One region of the Streptomyces sp. NPDC056231 genome, then DNA from elsewhere that is predicted to be linked to it. Evidence: riboswitches for the same ligand, from Rfam matches in the RefSeq annotation. Region 1 holds a riboswitch; each other region holds the start of a gene.
What was found. A riboswitch is a leader RNA that binds a small molecule or an ion and turns the genes downstream of it on or off. The one in region 1 is predicted to bind cyclic di-AMP.
Positions count from the first base shown of each region.

Region 2: another riboswitch for cyclic di-AMP. It lies ahead of ACNPQM_RS03310 (transglycosylase family protein); the one in region 1 lies ahead of ACNPQM_RS18275 (transglycosylase SLT domain-containing protein).
Region 3: another riboswitch for cyclic di-AMP. It lies ahead of ACNPQM_RS06020 (M23 family metallopeptidase); the one in region 1 lies ahead of ACNPQM_RS18275 (transglycosylase SLT domain-containing protein).
Region 4: another riboswitch for cyclic di-AMP. It lies ahead of ACNPQM_RS12590 (C40 family peptidase); the one in region 1 lies ahead of ACNPQM_RS18275 (transglycosylase SLT domain-containing protein).

Region 1 covers NZ_JBLVKW010000021.1:2,831-7,187, reverse strand. The annotation lists gene ACNPQM_RS18280 (GMC oxidoreductase) at 1-370, opposite strand, end outside; gene ACNPQM_RS18275 (transglycosylase SLT domain-containing protein) at 743-1,510, opposite strand; cyclic di-AMP (ydaO/yuaA leader) riboswitch at 1,515-1,700, opposite strand; gene ACNPQM_RS18270 (DUF5996 family protein) at 2,272-3,225, shown strand; gene ACNPQM_RS18265 (FUSC family protein) at 3,424-4,357, opposite strand, start outside.
Region 2 covers NZ_JBLVKW010000002.1:291,406-295,762, forward strand. The annotation lists gene ACNPQM_RS03300 (cytochrome P450 family protein) at 1-554, shown strand, start outside; gene ACNPQM_RS03305 (transglycosylase family protein) at 660-1,571, shown strand; cyclic di-AMP (ydaO/yuaA leader) riboswitch at 1,872-2,043, shown strand; gene ACNPQM_RS03310 (transglycosylase family protein) at 2,047-2,763, shown strand; gene eno (phosphopyruvate hydratase) at 3,064-4,350, shown strand.
Region 3 covers NZ_JBLVKW010000004.1:182,277-186,633, reverse strand. The annotation lists gene ACNPQM_RS06030 (M16 family metallopeptidase) at 1-919, shown strand, start outside; gene ACNPQM_RS06025 (M16 family metallopeptidase) at 946-2,328, shown strand; cyclic di-AMP (ydaO/yuaA leader) riboswitch at 2,537-2,704, shown strand; gene ACNPQM_RS06020 (M23 family metallopeptidase) at 2,717-3,505, shown strand; gene ACNPQM_RS06015 (GntR family transcriptional regulator) at 3,719-4,357, shown strand, end outside.
Region 4 covers NZ_JBLVKW010000011.1:165,802-170,158, forward strand. The annotation lists gene ACNPQM_RS12580 (ATP-dependent Clp protease proteolytic subunit) at 82-717, shown strand; gene ACNPQM_RS12585 (hypothetical protein) at 725-1,033, shown strand; cyclic di-AMP (ydaO/yuaA leader) riboswitch at 1,349-1,535, shown strand; gene ACNPQM_RS12590 (C40 family peptidase) at 1,539-2,012, shown strand; partial or broken gene ACNPQM_RS12595 (LysE family transporter) at 2,055-2,270, opposite strand; gene ACNPQM_RS12600 (8-amino-7-oxononanoate synthase) at 2,328-3,470, opposite strand; gene bioB (biotin synthase BioB) at 3,615-4,357, shown strand, end outside.

The DNA.
Region 1 (4,357 bases):
TGCTGAGGGGCTGCTTGGTCCTGGTGCGGAGCCAGTACGACCGGCTGTCCGGGGATGTCGTGTTGGCGAAGATCTTGCCGTCCGGGCCGGGGGTGTCCCAGGCCATGCCCATTTCGATCATGTGCACGTCGACGCCTGCCTGGGCGAGACGCAGTGCGGCGACGGAGCCGCCGTATCCGGTGCCGATCACCAGGGCCGGGACATGGGCCCCGGAGTCGATCGGGGCAGTTGCAGAGCCGACCCCGGCCTGGGCCGCGGTGGTGGTGTGACCCGCGAGGGCCACGGCTCCTAAAATAGAACCAGTTCCTGTGATGAACCTTCGACGCGAAACGCCCCTGGGGCCTGCATTATGCATGGTAGAGTCACTCATGTGACACGCCTCACTCTCCAGAGAGTGAAACTGGTTCTACTGCTGTTCGCGCGTTAAGTCACTACATACCCATGGGTAACATGCGCCCGACCGAGGCACTCCGGATGCACAACGCCGCGCGTCAGGCGGGCCGGCCCCGGCGACCTTCCCCGATCGGCCGGGTGCCCTCACCCCCTGGGGTGAGCCCCATGTCGGCAGCTGTGACACTTTCGCCCACGCAGGGTTCGTCGAGGTCAGCAGGCCCACACTCGGGCGGGCCGCCATGCGGATCGACCTCTGAATCGCCCTCCGTACGCGACACCGACGGGAACGGGTGGCGAAGTCCCATCGGACCTTCGCCACCCGTCATGCCCGAATCGACCCGACCGGGCGTCAGTAGGCCCCGAACACGTTGTCGATCGAGCCGTACTTGGCGGCGGCGTAGTTGCACGCGGCCGTGATGTTGGCGACCGGGTCGTAGGGGTCCATCGACGTACCGGGCACGTGGTAGGCCCGGAACGTGGGGTCGATGACCTGCAGGAGACCCTTGGACGGCGTGCCCTTGGCGGCGTTCGAGTCCCAGTTGTTGATGGCCCGGGGATTGCCCGCGGACTCGCGCATGATGTTGCGGTGGATGCCGTCGTAGCTGCCGGGGATGCCGTGCTGGGCCATGACGGCCAGCGACTCCTTGATCCAGCCATCGAGGTCGTTCGTGTACGTCGCGGGCTTCGCGGTGACGGCAGCGGCCGTGCTCGCGGCCGTCGTGGACGCGACTGCCGCGGGCGCGCTGGCGCCGATGGTGAGCTTCTGGCCCGCGTGAATGACGCTGGGGTCGGCTCCGATGACCGCTCGATTGTCCTTGTACAGCTGCTGCCAACCGCCGCTCACGGAATGGCTCAGGGCGATCTTGTAAAGGGAATCACCGGCTATCACGGAATAGACGGTGGGCGTGGCTGCCCGCACGGCAGTCGGCTTGGCGGGGGCGGCAGCGGCCGCCACCGTCTTGGCGACGGCTGCAGGGACAGGCTGCGCCGGCGCTGCCGAGGCAACGGTCGCCCCGATCATCGGAAGCGTGAGAGCGGCTCCGCCCGTGCTCACGGCGATGAATCCGCGAGTCAGCGAACTGAACTTACGACGACGGTGGTTAACCTGTGCGGGCATGACGTATTCCTCTCCGTCGCCTACGAGGTGAGCTGTCGGGTTGAGGCTGGAGTTGCCTCGCCGTATGGGAATACGACTTCACCCCTAGCCGTTCCGGATACCGGATCGGCGGCTTACGCGGGTCCCCCGCTCCTGCCGTACGTGAGTGGTCGGGTTACCGGACGGCGGCAGGATTCGGCGTTCCATCCGGATTGACGGTGACCGTAGGCGAGAAACTCCGACCTGAACAAGCCCACATTTCTCGATCACAATTCATTTACAAGATCGAGTCGCGGAAATTTCCGCAATCCACCCCGGTCCGTGAAGCCAACTTTCTTGGCGCAGAAGGGAACCGGGCGGTGCGCCGCTTCGCCTGCGGGCCCGGAAGGTGACTCTCACCACTCGGCCCGAAAAGGGCGATTTGCCCGGCACGAAAGCCTTCGGACCAACGCGGGTTGCACGTTCACCAGCACGGCAAGCAACTTCCCTTTATCGCCAAAATTGGGACATTCAGGAGATTTTGACGCCAGGGGCAGACATTCGGGCTCCGGCTCGTCGGGAAGGGCACCCGGGGGAGACGACCGGGAGCAGTCGCGCGTCATCCGCCTGCGCCGACTGCGGCGCGCGAGTGGCCGCCCACCGGCCAGGTCGTGCATGTTCACGCGAACGACACCATGGCGGCCGCACAAGGTGCCGTAGATCTTCGGGGTGGCCATGATGGTGCGGAAGAACGCCCTGCCCACCCGCCGGGACCGCCCGGCAGCACGAGAGAAGTGATGGCGATGGAGCTGTTCCCACCCATGCCGCTCGCCGAGTGGCATGACACCAAAGAGACGCTCCACCGCTTCGCGCAGATCGTCGGAAAGATCCGTCTCGCGGCCAGTGTCCAGCGCAACCACTGGTGGAACGTTCCGTTTCACCTCACTGGCCGGGGTATCACCACCCGCCCCATGGGGCAGATCGACGGCAACCCGATTTTCACGGTGGACTTCGACTTCGTCGGCCATCAACTCGTCATCACAAGACTGGACGGCGTGAGGGTCTCGTTCCCGCTTTCGGGCCAGTCTGTGGCTTCCTTCCACAAGAAGATCATGGCCGCCCTGGACGCGCTGGGTATCGAGGTGGATATCAGATTTCCCAAGCCATTCGATCTGTCCGACGCCGACCGGCCGTTCGCCGAGGACACGGAGCACGCGGCATACAATCCCGAACAGGCAAACCGGTATTGGCAGGTACTCAGCCAAGTGGCGCTGGTACTGGAGGAATTCTCCGCACGGTTTTCGGGGAAAGTCAGCCCCGTGCACCATTTCTGGCACACCTTCGATATCGCTCACACCCGCTTTTCGGAGCGTCAGATCGACCAGCCCGAGCAGATCGACCCGGTGACGCGGGAGGCCTACTCCCGGGAAGTGATCAGCTTCGGTTTCTGGTTCGGTGACGACAAGTTCGCCGCGCCCGCGTTCTACTCGTACACCGCTCCCGAACCGGCGCGGCTGGCGGAGGAACCGCTCACCCCGGTGTCGGCGCAATGGGTGGATCGTGGCGGCAGCCACCTGGCGGTGCTGCCGTACGACGCGGTCCGCACCGAGAGCGATCCCCGTGCGGCCGTACTCGCCTTCTACGAAAGCGCCTATCAGGCCGGAGCGGGGCGCGCCGGCTGGGACATCGACCGTCTCGCCTGTCCCGGCGGGATCACCGATCCGTGCCTGAGGACCCGTACGCCTGCCGGTGGATGAGGAGCACGGCTCCAGTGCTGCTGCCGCTCCCAGTCCGCGGGGATCTTGCCCTGGGAACCCGGGGTCGGCTGGGCGACCGGGTGCGAGATGGGCCGGAGCAGCTCCAATCCCTCGTCATATTCCTCGGCCTCGTTGTTCCGGAGCCAGTTCTCCCCCGGCTCGAAGCCGGCCGGGAAGGGATGTCCCATCGCCTCGCCCTCACCCTCCCGGGACTGTCGGCTGCGGAGCCCGGTGGCTGCCGAGCCGCCGCCGCAGTGCGGCGAGCCGGGGATGACGTTCGTGCAGTTCAGCGGAGTGGCGGTCGAGTTCCTCGCCAAGGCGTTCGGCGCGTTTGTCGATGTCCAGCTCATCCAGAATGCGGTCGACCTCGGCGAGCAGCGCACCGTGCAGTTGCCACTGTCGGGGGTGCTCCTGAACGTCCTCCAGCAGGAGGTCGGCCACCACGTCCCGAGTGGCGCGGCTGGCGGCCAGTGCGGCGGCAAGTCGCGACTCCGCGTCCTCGGCATTGGCGGACACCGGGGTGGTGATCAGCGTGGAGAAGCTCTCGACCGCGTCGGCCATCTGCGCGAAGAGTTCCCGGAGCGCTTCGGCCACGTCCTGCGGGAACATGGTTTCCCCGGTCCGGGTTTTGGCCAGGTCCGTCAGCGTGCGAGCCAGCACACGGAGTACAACGGCACAGATCTCCAGTGTGTCGAGTCCGGTACGCAGGACGATGCGGTACAGAAGGCCCTGCCGGATCCGGGGGTTGAGCAAGAGGCTCTCCTCGGCCTGCCGGAGCGAGGCGTCGACGGCCACGATGTCGTGGTCCAGTCTGCGGGCGTCGTGCAGTCTCGCCGCCGCCTGCGCGACCGACATGTGGCCGCCGACCTCCTCGCCGATGGCCCGGAACATCCCTCCCATCTCGCGCGCCAGTTCGTCGATGGACACGCCCGCGTTCTGCACCCATACGGGCGGTGCGAGCAGGTTGAACAACAGGCCGACGCCCGCACCGATCAGGGTCTCCAGAACGCGGTCCCAGGCGGTGGCTGCGACCTGGGAGACACCGAGGACGAGCATCGCGCTGATGGCGACTTCCGGCACGAACTCGTCCACTCGCACCATCCGTCCGATGATCAGCGAGCTGAAGATCGTC
Region 2 (4,357 bases), on a different contig from region 1:
TCGCGGGATTCGAGACGACGGTCAACCTCATCGGCAACGGGGTGTACGCCCTGCTGCGCAATCCGGAGCAGCGGGAGCGGCTGCAGCGCTCGCTCGACGCGGGGGAGACCGGGCTGCTGGAGACCGGTATCGAGGAACTGCTGCGGTACGACGGTCCGGTGGAGCTGGCCACCTGGCGGTTCGCCACCGAGCCGCTGACCCTCGGCGGGCAGCGGATCGCGGCGGGCGACCCCGTACTGGTGGTGCTCGCCGCCGCCGACCGGGACCCGGAGCGGTTTGCGAACCCGGACACCCTCGACCTCGCGCGGCGTGACAATCAGCACCTCGGATACGGGCACGGCATCCATTACTGCCTGGGAGCACCGCTTGCCCGACTGGAGGGACAGGCGGCCCTGGCCACGCTGTTGAGGCGCCTCCCGGACCTGCGGCTTGCGGTGGAACCTACCGATTTGCGGTGGCGTGGCGGACTCATCATGCGTGGACTGCGCACGCTTCCGGTGGAGTTCGCTCCCGGTCGGCGTTCCGGTCGTGGTGACACCCCGTCAACTCTGTGACTTTCACGTGATCTGCGCTGCATCGACTTGTGACAAGCGTTCGAGTGCCGCTACGTTCACCGTTCGACTCACCAGTCACTTGTCAGTCACACGGAAGGCAATCCCATGGGCTCCGCGAACGGCAGGCACCGTCGCCCTCGCCAGGCACCCGCGATCGTCGTCGCCGCAGGCGTGACCGGTTCGGCCATCGCCATACCCCTGCTCGGCGCGGCCGGTGCGCACGCCGCCGACGCCACTACCTGGGACCGGGTCGCGGAGTGCGAGAGCGGCGGCATGTGGAGCGCCGACCTCGGCAACGGCTTCTATGGCGGTCTTCAGTTCTCGCAGGACACCTGGAAGTCGTACGGCGGTGAGGCGTACGCCCCGCGCGCCGACCTCGCCAGCCGCTCGCAGCAGATAGCAGTCGCCGAGAAGGTCCTGGAGGACCAGGGGCCGAAGGCGTGGCCCAGCTGTGTGGCCATCTCCGGGCTCACGGAGGACGGGGTGTTGCCGGGGGTCGACCCGGGAACCGTGCCGTCGGCCGAATCGGCGGAGAGCGGGAAGGCGTCCAAGGCGCCGTCGGCCAAGGGGTCGGCCAAGGGGTCGGCCAAGGGGTCCGCCGCGTCTTCGGGCAAGGCGTCGCACAAGCCGTCGGCAGAGCCGTCATCCATGCCATCGTCCAAGAAGTCTGATTCATCCGACTTGCCCCAGAGGTCCGGCTCGTCCGGCAGCGAGGCGGGCGGTAAGCATCGCGGCGCACCGGCCCCCGAGGTGAGCCAGGACACCGGCAGGGGCGGCGGCCGGGACTCGGGCCGGCATGCTTCCCGCGGTAACAACGAGAGGCGCGACACGCGCGCGACGGCGGTCGACCGCGATTACACCGTCCGGCCGGGCGACAACCTCTGGGCGATTGCTGACGCACAGAAGGTTCCCGGTGGATGGCCCGCTCTCTATGAGGCGAACAAGGGTGCGGTCGGCGGCGACCCGGACCTCATCCTGCCTGGCCAGAGCCTCGATCTCGACGTGAAGGCGAAGTGAGGGCAGTCCGATAAGCAGCTAAAAGCACCCCAAAAATCGGGGTAGTTCAGAGGCCTATGTCCGCTTATGCGTAAGTGAGACATGGGTCTCTTTGCGTCAACTGGCGTGTCGCGTCCGCCGGGTCTGTCTGCATCGCCCCTCACCTGCGAAAACGCTGTGCAGTCGGATGCAGGTAAGGGCTGATTGTCCGTTATGCCCATCTTTGAATGTCGAGGTTGCATACGTTTACGGTCGGAACCGCTCGCACCGCGGGCCCCGTCGACGGTCACGCCGAATCCTGCCGTCGGTCGATGGGAACAGACGCGTAAAGCGCCGTAGGCAGGAGCGGGGGACCCAGGTAAGCCGCCGGGCCCGATGGCCGAAAGGCCGTCAGGACCGGCTCGGGGTGAAGTCGCGTGCTAGGACACGCGACCGGGCAACTCACTTGGCCCGAACCCGACAGCTCACCTCGTAGGCGTCGGTGAGGAGAAGTTCCATGCTGCTGAACAGCAAGGGCAAGCACCGCCGCCCGTCCAAGGCCGTCCGTGTCGCCACGCTCGCCGGTGTCACCGGTGCCGCCATCGCCGCTCCCCTGATGGGTGCGACTGGTGCCTCCGCCGCCTCCGTCGCCACGTGGGACGCCGTCGCCCAGTGCGAGTCCGGTGGCAACTGGTCCATCAACACCGGCAACGGCTACTACGGCGGCCTGCAGTTCTCGCAGTCCAGCTGGGCCGCCGCCGGCGGTACGCAGTACGCCCCGCGCGCCGACCTCGCCACCAAGGCTCAGCAGATCGCCACCGCCGAGAAGCTCCTCGCCATGCAGGGCCCGGGTGCCTGGGGCTGTGCCCACGCCGGTGGCCTCACCAACGACGGTGTCGACCCGGGTGTCGACACCGGCTCCACCGCGCAGCAGAGCGCCCCGGCGCAGGAGTCGAAGCAGGCCGCGTCGAAGCCGGCCGAGCGCACCGAGGCCCCCGCCGCCTCCCGCGCGGACCGCGGTACCGCCCCCAAGAAGACCGTCACCACGCCGACCGGTGGCAAGGTCGCCAAGGGTGACGGCGAGTACAAGGTGAAGTCCGGCGACTCGCTCAGCAAGATCGCAGCGCAGCACAAGGTGAAGGGCGGCTGGCAGCAGCTCTTCAAGCTGAACAAGGACATCGTCGAGGACGCCGACCTGATCTACCCGGGTCAGCAGCTCCACCTGACGAAGTAGGACGGGCGCCCCGTATCTACGGGTTCCCCGTAGATACGGGCTCTCTCCTCCCCGAGCCCCCCGACCCGGCGCGGATTCCCCCGTACGTGCCGGGTCGGGGTTTTTCGTATTCAGTGTTCAACTTTGTCGTTACCGGACAGTAGAAATCTGGATCTTTGCCCTGCTATGAGTGCCCTTGGGTCCTTTTTCGTCCCAGGGGACGGGCGGTCGGCGGACCGAGGCGCCCAGCCGGTTAGGCTCTTGTCGCAAGGCCAAAGCGACCCTGCACAACCAGCGTCATATCCCAGAAGGAGATGCCTCGTGCCGTCCATCGACGTCGTCGTAGCCCGGGAAATCCTCGACTCCCGCGGAAACCCCACGGTCGAGGTCGAGGTTGGCCTCGACGACGGCAGCACGGGCCGTGCTGCTGTGCCGTCCGGCGCCTCCACCGGTGCGTTCGAGGCCATTGAGCTTCGCGACGGTGACCCCAACCGCTACCAGGGCAAGGGCGTCGAGAAGGCCGTCCTCGCCGTGATCGAGCAGATCGGCCCGGAGCTCGTCGGTTACGACGCCACCGAGCAGCGGCTGATCGACCAGGCCATGTTCGACCTGGACGCCACCGAGAACAAGGGCTCGCTCGGCGCCAACGCCATCCTCGGCGTCTCGCTGGCCGTCGCGCACGCCGCGTCCGAGGCCTCGGACCTGCCGCTGTTCCGCTACCTCGGTGGCCCGAACGCGCACCTGCTGCCCGTCCCGATGATGAACATCCTCAACGGTGGGTCGCACGCCGACTCCAACGTGGACATCCAGGAGTTCATGATCGCGCCGATCGGCGCGGAGTCCTTCTCCGAGGCCCTGCGCTGGGGCGCCGAGGTCTACCACACGCTGAAGAAGGTCCTGAAGACCAAGGGCCTGTCGACCGGTCTCGGCGACGAGGGCGGCTTCGCGCCGAACCTGGAGTCGAACCGCGCCGCCCTGGACCTCATCATCGAGGCCATCAAGGAAGCCGGTTACGCCCCGGGCAAGGACATCGCGCTCGCGCTCGACGTCGCCGCCTCGGAGTTCTACAAGGACGGCAAGTACGAGTTCGAGGGCAAGTCCCGCTCGGCCGCCGAGATGACCGAGTACTACGAGGAACTCGTCGCGGCGTACCCGCTGGTCTCCATCGAGGACCCGCTGTACGAGGACGACTGGGCCGGCTGGAACGTCATCACCCAGAAGCTCGGCGCCAAGGTGCAGATCGTCGGCGACGACCTGTTCGTCACCAACCCGGAGCGTCTGGCCCGCGGCATCGAGGAGGGCTCCGCCAACGCCCTGCTCGTCAAGGTCAACCAGATCGGTTCGCTGACCGAGACCCTGGACGCCGTCGAGCTGGCCCAGCGCAACGGCTTCAAGTGCATGATGTCCCACCGCTCCGGCGAGACCGAGGACGTCACCATCGCCGACCTCGCCGTCGCGGTGAACTGTGGCCAGATCAAGACCGGTGCCCCGGCCCGCTCGGACCGCGTCGCCAAGTACAACCAGCTGCTGCGCATCGAGGAGATCCTCGACGACGCGGCGGTGTACGCGGGCCGCTCCGCGTTCCCGCGGTTTCGCTCTGCGAACTGATCAGCAC
Region 3 (4,357 bases), on a different contig from region 1:
GTACGGCACGGCGTTCGAGAGGCTGACCGCCCTCGCCTACCCCGAGGGCCACCCGTACCACCACACCCCGATCGGCTCGATGGCCGACCTGGACGCGGCGACGCTCGAAGACGCGCGGACCTTCTTCCGTACGTACTACGCGCCCAACAACGCGGTGCTGTCGGTCGTCGGCGACATTGACCCCGAGCAGACGCTCGCCTGGATCGAGAAGTACTTCGGCTCCATCCCGTCCCACGACGGCAAGCAGCCGCCGCGCGACGGCACGCTCCCCGAGATCATCGGCGAGCAGCTGCGTGAAGAGGTCCACGAGGAGGTCCCGGCGCGGGCGCTGATGGCCGCCTACCGGCTGCCGCACGACGGCACCAGGGAGTGCGACGCCGCGGATCTCGCGCTGACCGTGCTCGGCGGAGGCGAGTCCTCCCGGCTGCACAACCGCCTGGTCCGCCGCGACCGCACGGCCGTTGCGGCAGGCTTCGGGCTGCTGCGGCTGGCCGGCGCGCCCTCGCTCGGCTGGCTGGACGTGAAGACCTCCGGCGGTGTCGAGGTGGCGCAGATCGAGGCCGCGGTCGACGAGGAGCTGGCCCGATTCGCCGCCGAGGGCCCCACGCCCGAGGAAATGGAGCGCGCTCAGGCACAGTTGGAGCGCGAGTGGCTGGACCGGCTCGGTACGGTCGCGGGCCGCGCCGATGAACTCTGCCGGTTCGCCGTGCTGTTCGGCGACCCGCAGCTCGCCCTCACCGCCGTCCAGCGGGTCCTCGACGTCACTGCGGACGAGGTCCAGGCGGCGGCCAGGGCCCAGCTGCGCCCCGACAACCGGGCGGTGCTCGTCTACGAGCCGGTCGAGCCGGCCGAATCCGCCGACGCGGAAGCCGACGAGACGGACACCGACACCGACGCGCACGAAGGGGCGGACAAGTGACCGACGCTGCCGCGACTGGAGTATCGATGGAGTACCACCCGCAGCCGACCCCCGGCACGGCCAGGCCCTGGGCCTTTCCCGCACCCGAGCGCGGCGCCTTGCCCAATGGGCTGACGGTGCTGCGCTGCCACCGTCCCGGCCAGCAGGTCGTCGCGGTCGAGATCTTCCTCGACGCCCCGCTGGAAGCCGAGCCCGAGGGGCTCGACGGCGTGGCCACGATCATGGCGCGGGCCCTTTCCGAGGGCACCGACAAGCACTCCGCCGAGGAGTTCGCCGCTGAGCTGGAGCGTTGCGGCGCCACCCTCGACGCACACGCCGACCATCCCGGCATGCGGGTCTCCCTGGAGGTTCCGGCATCCCGGCTGGCCAAGGCGCTCGGGCTGGTCGCCGAGGCGCTGCGGGCGCCGGCGTTCGCCGACAGCGAGATCGAGCGACTGGTGAACAACCGGCTCGACGAGATTCCGCACGAGCAGGCCAATCCGGCCCGTCGTGCCGCCAAGCAGCTCTCCAAGGAGCTCTTCCCGGCCACGTCGCGGATGTCACGCCCGCGCCAGGGCACCGAGGAAACGGTGGAGCGGATCGACTCCGCGGCCGTGCGCGCCTTCTACGAGGCCCATGTCAGGCCGTCCACCGCGACCGTCGTCGTCGTCGGCGACCTCACCGGTATCGACCTGGACGCCCTGCTCGCCGACACCATCGGCGACTGGACCGGGAACACTGTGGAGCCCCGTCCGGTCCCGCCGATCACCGCCGACGACACCGGCCGCGTGGTGATCGTCGACCGTCCGGGCGCCGTGCAGACGCAGCTGCTGATCGGCCGGATCGGCGCCGACCGGCACGACAGCGTGTGGCCGGCCCAGGTCCTCGGCACCTACTGCCTGGGCGGCACACTCACCTCCCGGCTGGACCGGGTGCTGCGCGAGGAGAAGGGCTACACCTACGGCGTGCGGGCCTTCGGTCAGGTCCTGCGCTCGACGGCCCCGGACTCCGCCTCCGGGGCGACCGGCGCGGCGATGCTGGCGATCAGCGGCTCGGTGGACACGGAGTCCACCGGACCGGCGCTCGACGACCTGTGGAAGGTCCTGCGGACCCTGGTGGCCGAGGGACTGACCGACGCCGAGCGCGAGACTGCTGTGCAGAACCTCGTGGGTGTCGCCCCGCTGAAGTTCGAGACGGCTGCCTCCGTCGCCGGCACGCTCGCCGACCAGGTCGAGCAGCACCTCCCGGACGACTACCAGGCGCAGTTGTACGCCCGCCTGGCCGAGACCGGCACGGTCGAGGCGACCGCGGCCGTGGTCAACGCCTTCCCCGTGGACCGGCTGGTCACGATTCTCGTCGGCGACGCTGCGCAGATCGAGGAGCCGGTCAGGGCGCTGGGCATCGGAGAGGTTTCCGTCGTCACCGGCTGATGCACCAAAGCCCCACAAAGAGGGGCGAAGAGAGACCCTGGCGAGTCACTTCCTGCCAGGGTCTTCCTTTTTGCCCGATTTGAGGCGAAAGCTTCTTGCTTGCCCTGTGGGATGCGCTACAAAGCGCCCTGTCCGTTTGGTGAATGAAAGTGCCCCCGCCTAGCGTCGGCTCCGCTGTCCGTCACTCGTATGCCGCATCCGTGGCGCCGGGCAGTGATCGCCGAGTCCCCGTCAGGCGCGAGCCCGGGGAGCCGGGGACCCATGCAGTCCTTGGGGTGAATCGGATGCCGTGACCTCCTGTGAGGCCGGGGATCCGTAGGAGACCTTCCTGCTCCGAACCCGTCAGCTAACCCGGTAGGCGAGAAGGAAGGAAAGGACCAGCTACTCCATGGCGTTCACCCGCCCCACCGGGAAGCACCGTGCCCCGAGCCGCCTGAAGCGCAGGAGCGCACGCGTCGCCGGAGTCGCGACGCTGGCGACCACCGGCGTCATCGGCGGACTGGCCTCTCCGGCCCTCGCCGCGGATGCCGAGGCCCCCTCCGGCAATGAAACCGGTCTGACCCAGATCGTCGCCATCGAGGACGCCCTCGCCGACCAGGTGGCCACCCAGGCCGAGGTGCAGAAGCGCCAGGCCGACGTCGCCACGAAGGCTGCCGAGGCTGCCAAGGCCGAGGCGGCGGCGAAGGCCAAGGCCGAGGCCGAGGCCCGCGCCAAGGCGGCCCGTGACGCGAAGGCCCGCGCCGCCCGTTCCGCCGAGCGCACCCGCCTGGGCTCCTATCAGCTCCCGGTCGCCGGTTCGTACGTCACCACCGGCTACAAGTCGAGCGGATCCCTCTGGTCCTCCGGTCGCCACTCGGGCATCGACTTCCACGCCGCTTCCGGCAGCTCCGTCGTCGCCGTCGGCGCCGGCACGGTCGTCGAGGCGGGCTGGGGCGGCGCATACGGCAACAACATCGTGCTGCGGATGACGGACGGCACGTACACCCAGTACGGCCACCTCTCCTCGATCGGCGTCTCCGTCGGCCAGACCGTCGGCGCGGGCCAGCAGATCGGCCTCTCCGGCTCGACCGGCAATTCCACCGGACCGCACCTCCACTTCGAGGCCCGCACCACGCCTTCGTACGGCTCCGACATGGACCCCGTGGCGTACCTGCGCGCCCATGGCGTGAACGTCTGACCGACGTCCCGTCCCCACACCCCGAAGGCCCCGGCTTCCGCCGGGGCCTTCGGGGTGTCCGCCCCTGCCGAACCGCCCGGCGGAACCGTCCCCGGGCCAGAAGGTATTCATGGTTTTCGGACCGGCTTCGGAAATGCGGTCGCCTTGCAATAGAGTCGCAGAACATGCGTCGATCGGCCGCGTTTCGCGGGGGATTAAGGCGGAGGTTCGGACATGCGCATTCCGGCGCAATCGGTATGCACGGCAATCCGTGACGAGATCGTCTCCGGTGTCTTCGAACGCGGTGGCAGACTCACCGAGGAGCTGCTCGCGCGTCGTTACGGGGTCTCCCGTGTCCCCGTGCGGGAAGCGCTGCGCACCCTGGAGTCCGAGGGCTTCGTGGTCACCCGCCGGCATGCCGGTGCCTGTGTCGCCGAGCCCACCGAACAGGAGGCCGCCGACCTTCTGGAGGTACGGATGCTGCTGGAGCCGCTGGGTGCGGCCCGTGCCGCGCAACGCCGCACCGAGGCACACCTCAAGGTGCTGCGCGGCCTGGTCAGGCTGGGTCAGGACAGAGCGCGGCGAGGTGCGGGGGAGGATCTGCACTCCCTGGGCAGCTGGTTCCACGAGACGCTCGCCCAGGCGTCCGGCAGCCCCGGGCTCATCGCGCTGCTCACCCAGCTACGCCACAAGATCGCCTGGATGTACGCGGTCGAGCAGCCGGCCCGCCCGGTCGACCACTGGGGTGAGCACGGAGCCATCGTGGACGCCGTGGCGCGCGGCGACGCGGATCGGGCCAGGGCGCTGGCCGCCCAGCACGCCGCGCGGGCCGCCGCCGCGCACCGGCTGCGCCGCGCGGGCGGTGCTCCGGGC
Region 4 (4,357 bases), on a different contig from region 1:
TCATAACCTTCTGTACGTCCTGTACATTTTTTACAGATGCCCGCGCAGGCCGCGTACAGACACCGGAGGAGAGGCCTCGCCATGTTCCGCCCTGCCGCCCGTTACGTACTGCCCGAGTTCACCGAGCGCACGACCGACGGGACCCGCACCCTCGACCCGTACTCCAAGCTGCTCGCCGAGCGCATCGTCTTCCTCGGCACCGCGGTCGACGACACCGCCGCCAACGACCTGATCGCGCAGTTCATGTATCTGGAGCACGCCGCGCCCGACCGGCCGATCTCCCTCTACATCAACTCCCCCGGCGGCTCATTCGGCGCCATGTCCGCCATCTACGACACGATGGGGTACCTCACCTGCGAGGTGGAAACGTTCTGCCTCGGCCAGGCCGGCTCCAGCGCGGCGGTCCTGCTCGCCGCGGGCGCTCCCGGCCGGCGGCACGCCCTGCCCGGGGCCAGGGTCGTCGTCCAGCAGCCCGAACTCCCGGAGCCGGTGCAGGGCCAGCCGTCCGATCTGGAGATCGAGGCGCGGGAACTGGCCCGCGTCCACGAGCTGCTCACCGGCATGCTGGCTCGTCATACCGGCCGCAGCACCGAGCGGATCGCCGCCGACTTCGAGCGCGACCTCATCCTCGACGCCGCCGGAGCCAAGGCGTACGGACTGGTGGACCACGTCCTGGAGAACCGCAAGACGTCGCTCCCGCGGAACAGCGCGAGGTGAACCACTGATGCAGCCACCCCACCTCCCGCCGCTGCCCGCACTGACGCGCGCCGAGGCCGAGTTCATCGACTGCTACCTGGAAGTGCTCGACCAGCTGGGCCGGATCAACCCTGCCCGCGGCAGCGACACCTACGGTGCGCTGCGCGCTGCCCAGGCACTCGCCTCGCGGGCGGGCGCCCTGCGGGACGCGCTCACATTGATGCACGAGCGGGGTGAAGCACAGATCCACGCCGCCACGTTGGCGCAGGCACTGCGCGTGTTGGACGGAGAACGGCGGGCCGGACGGGTCACCGTGCCCCCGGCCCCGATGAGTTGATCATCTCTCCGTCGGCGACACGCCCGGCGTGGTGATCGACATTTATCGCTCATCCAGCGCAAGGAATCCCCCGCGAGAGGGACGACTCGACTTGCGCCGCCGGCGTGGACGGTGAGCGAAATATGCCGTTCCCCTGCTGGTACGAGACCGCTGGAGGATGCCTGACGGGTACACAAATCACCCTCTAACCACCCAAACAGACCATCGATGTCAAATCTTCCATATCGCTGTTTTGCTCCGAAAATCCACCAGCGCGTGAGTCAAGATCCGTGGGACGACAAGCCCCCGCCACCACGGCGAGGCGGTCCGGGCGGACGCCGAGTCCTGCCGCCGCCCGGATGACTGGTCGACAGAAGTGGATCGGCAGGAGTGGAGGACCCGAGCACAACGGGTCGACCGGGCATCCGGTCGCCCCTCGGGGTGAAGCCGTATCGCGCGGCCGGGCAACTTCGCCAGCCCGAACCCGACAGGTCATCCTTCACAGGCGGCTGACGAAGGGTTGCGCATGAATGCGCAGGTTCATGTCCCGTTTCTGATCACCCGGGCCGGCACTGCCACGGTTCTGACGCTTGCCGCAGTCGGCGGCTCCGTGATCGTCCCCGGCGCCGTGGCCGACGCCCAGCCCGCAACGCGGTCAACGAAGGCACTCAAGATCGCCGCGTCGAAGAAAGGATCGCCGTACCGGTACGGGGCCACCGGCCCCCACCGTTTCGACTGCTCCGGGCTGACGCAGTACGCGTTCAAGAAGGTGGGCAAGAAGCTCCCACGCACGGCCCAGCAGCAGTACAACAAGACCCGCCACGTCTCGGCGTCGAAACGGAAACGCGGCGATCTGGTCTTCTTCCACTGGGGGCGCAGCGTCTACCACGTGGGCATCTACGCCGGCAGAGGGAAGATCTGGCACTCCCCGAAAACCGGTTCCGTCGTGCGGCTGGAGAAGATCTGGACGAGGAGCGTCTGGTACGGACGAGTTCGCTGATCCCCTCCGCCCCTCCTCCGGCTCCCCCATTCACCACGTGCTTCAGTGCACCAGGGAGCCAGTCACCAGAAACAGCCCCAGCACGGCGAGCGCCGCGCCGCTGCCGCCCTCGATGGCGCGGGCGGTACGCGGCCGGCGCAGCCACCGGCCCAGGCGGTCCACCAGGAGCGCCACGGACGGGAACCAGATCAGCGCGAGCCGCGGGACGCGCAGCAAAATCCTGGGGAGGGGCGGCTGCCCGTCAGAGACGAATTGCGGCCGCGCGCCGCCCCAGGGTCCGAATGACGGTCCGATCGGCTTGCCGGTCAGGTCAGATCAGGTCAGTGGCGCGGTCCGCAGGATGGTGGCCACCGCGGCCGCGATCTGCACCTCCGTCAGATCGGCGCGTGCGGTGAGCCGCAGCCGCGAGATGCCGTCCGGGACCGACGGCGGGCGGAAGCAGCCCACCGCGATCCCAGCCGCGCGGCAGTCGGCCGCCCAGCGCACCGCCGCGTCCGGCGAAGGCGCCCGAACCGAGACGACTGCGGCGTCGGGGCGTACGGCGGTCAGCCCTTCCGCGGTCAGCCGTTCGTACAGTGCGGTGGCGACCGTACGGGCCCTGCCCGCGCGTGCCGGCTCGCGGCGCAGTAGGCGCAGGCTCGCGAGAGCCGCGCCCGTCGCGGCCGGTGCGAGCCCGGTGTCGAAGATGAAGGTGCGGGCCGCGTTGACCAGATGGTCGATCACCCGGGCCGGCCCGAGGACCGCTCCGCCCTGACTGCCCAGGGACTTGGAGAGGGTCACGGTGGTGACGATCCCGTCACCACCCGCGAGACCGGCGGCGGCGAGGGCCCCGCGCCCGCCCTCCCCGAGCACGCCCAGGCCATGCGCGTCGTCGACGAGCAGCGCGGCGCCCTCCGTACGGCAGACATCGGCCAGTTCCCGCAGCGGCGCGGCGTCTCCGTCGACGGAGAAGACCGAGTCGGTGACGGTCAGGGCGCGGCCGCAATGCGCCTGCAGCTCCCTGGCGACGGCTGCGGGATCGGCGTGGGGTACGACGGCGGTGTCCGCCCGGGAGAGGCGGCAACCGTCCACGATGGAGGCGTGATTGCCCGCGTCGGAGACGATCAGGGAGCCACGACCGGTGAGGGCGGTGAGCGCGGCAAGGTTGGCCGCGTAGCCGGAGGAGACGACCAGGGCCGCTTCGAAACCGCAGAATTCGGCCAGTTCGCGTTCGAGGTCGGCGTGCAGCGCGGTGGAACCGGTGACCAGCCGGGAGCCGGTGGCGCCCGCACCCCACCGGTACGCGGCCTCGGCGGCGGCCGCGGTCACCTCGGGGTGGCGGGTGAGGCCCAGGTAGTCGTTGCTCGCGAGGTCCAGCAGTTCCGGCTCGGCAGGGCGGGGGCGCAGGGTACGGACGAGCCCGGCATCCGCACGGCGGCGCGCCTCGTCATCGATCCAGTCGAACGGGGCGAAGGACATGTCGGCGGTCCCTTTTGTAGGCAGCCCACAGACCCTAACCGGGGGTGCGGCCCGTCATGGTGTGGCAATACACACACACTCTGTGGGCTCTATTGTCCGGTTCCTCCTTGGCTGCGGGGGGTGCCGTAAGCCAGGATCATGACCATGGACCTCCTGAACACGTTGGTGGACAAGGGGCTGCGGCGTGAGCTGCCGACCCGCGAAGAAGCACTCGCCGTGCTGGCGACCTCGGACGACGAACTGCTCGAAGTGGTGGCCGCTGCCGGGAAGGTGCGCCGTCAGTGGTTCGGCCGACGGGTGAAGCTGAACTATCTGGTCAATCTCAAGTCCGGGCTCTGCCCCGAGGACTGCTCGTACTGCTCGCAGCGGCTCGGCTCGAAGGCCGAGATCCTCAAGTACACCTGGCTGAAACCGGACGAGGCGTCGAAGGCCGCCGCCGCCGGGGTGGCGGGCGGCGCGAAGCGTGTCTGTCTGGTGGCGAGCGGCCGCGGTCCGACGGACCGGGACGTCGACCGGGTGTCGCAGACGATCGAAGCCATCAAGGAACAGAACGAGGGCGTCGAGGTGTGCGCCTGCCTCGGTCTGCTCTCCGCCGGGCAGGCGGACCGGCTGCGTTCTGCGGGCGCCGACGCGTACAACCACAACCTCAATACGTCCGAGGGGACGTACGGGGACATCACCACCACCCACACCTATGCGGACCGGGTGGAGACCGTCCAGCAGGCGCAGGCCGCGGGGCTCTCGGCGTGCTCCGGGCTGATCGCCGGGATGGGTGAGAGCGACGCGGATCTGGTCGACGTCGTCTTCTCGCTGCGCGAGCTGGACCCGGACTCGGTTCCGGTGAACTTCCTGATCCCGTTCGAGGGGACCCCGCTCGCCAAGGAGTG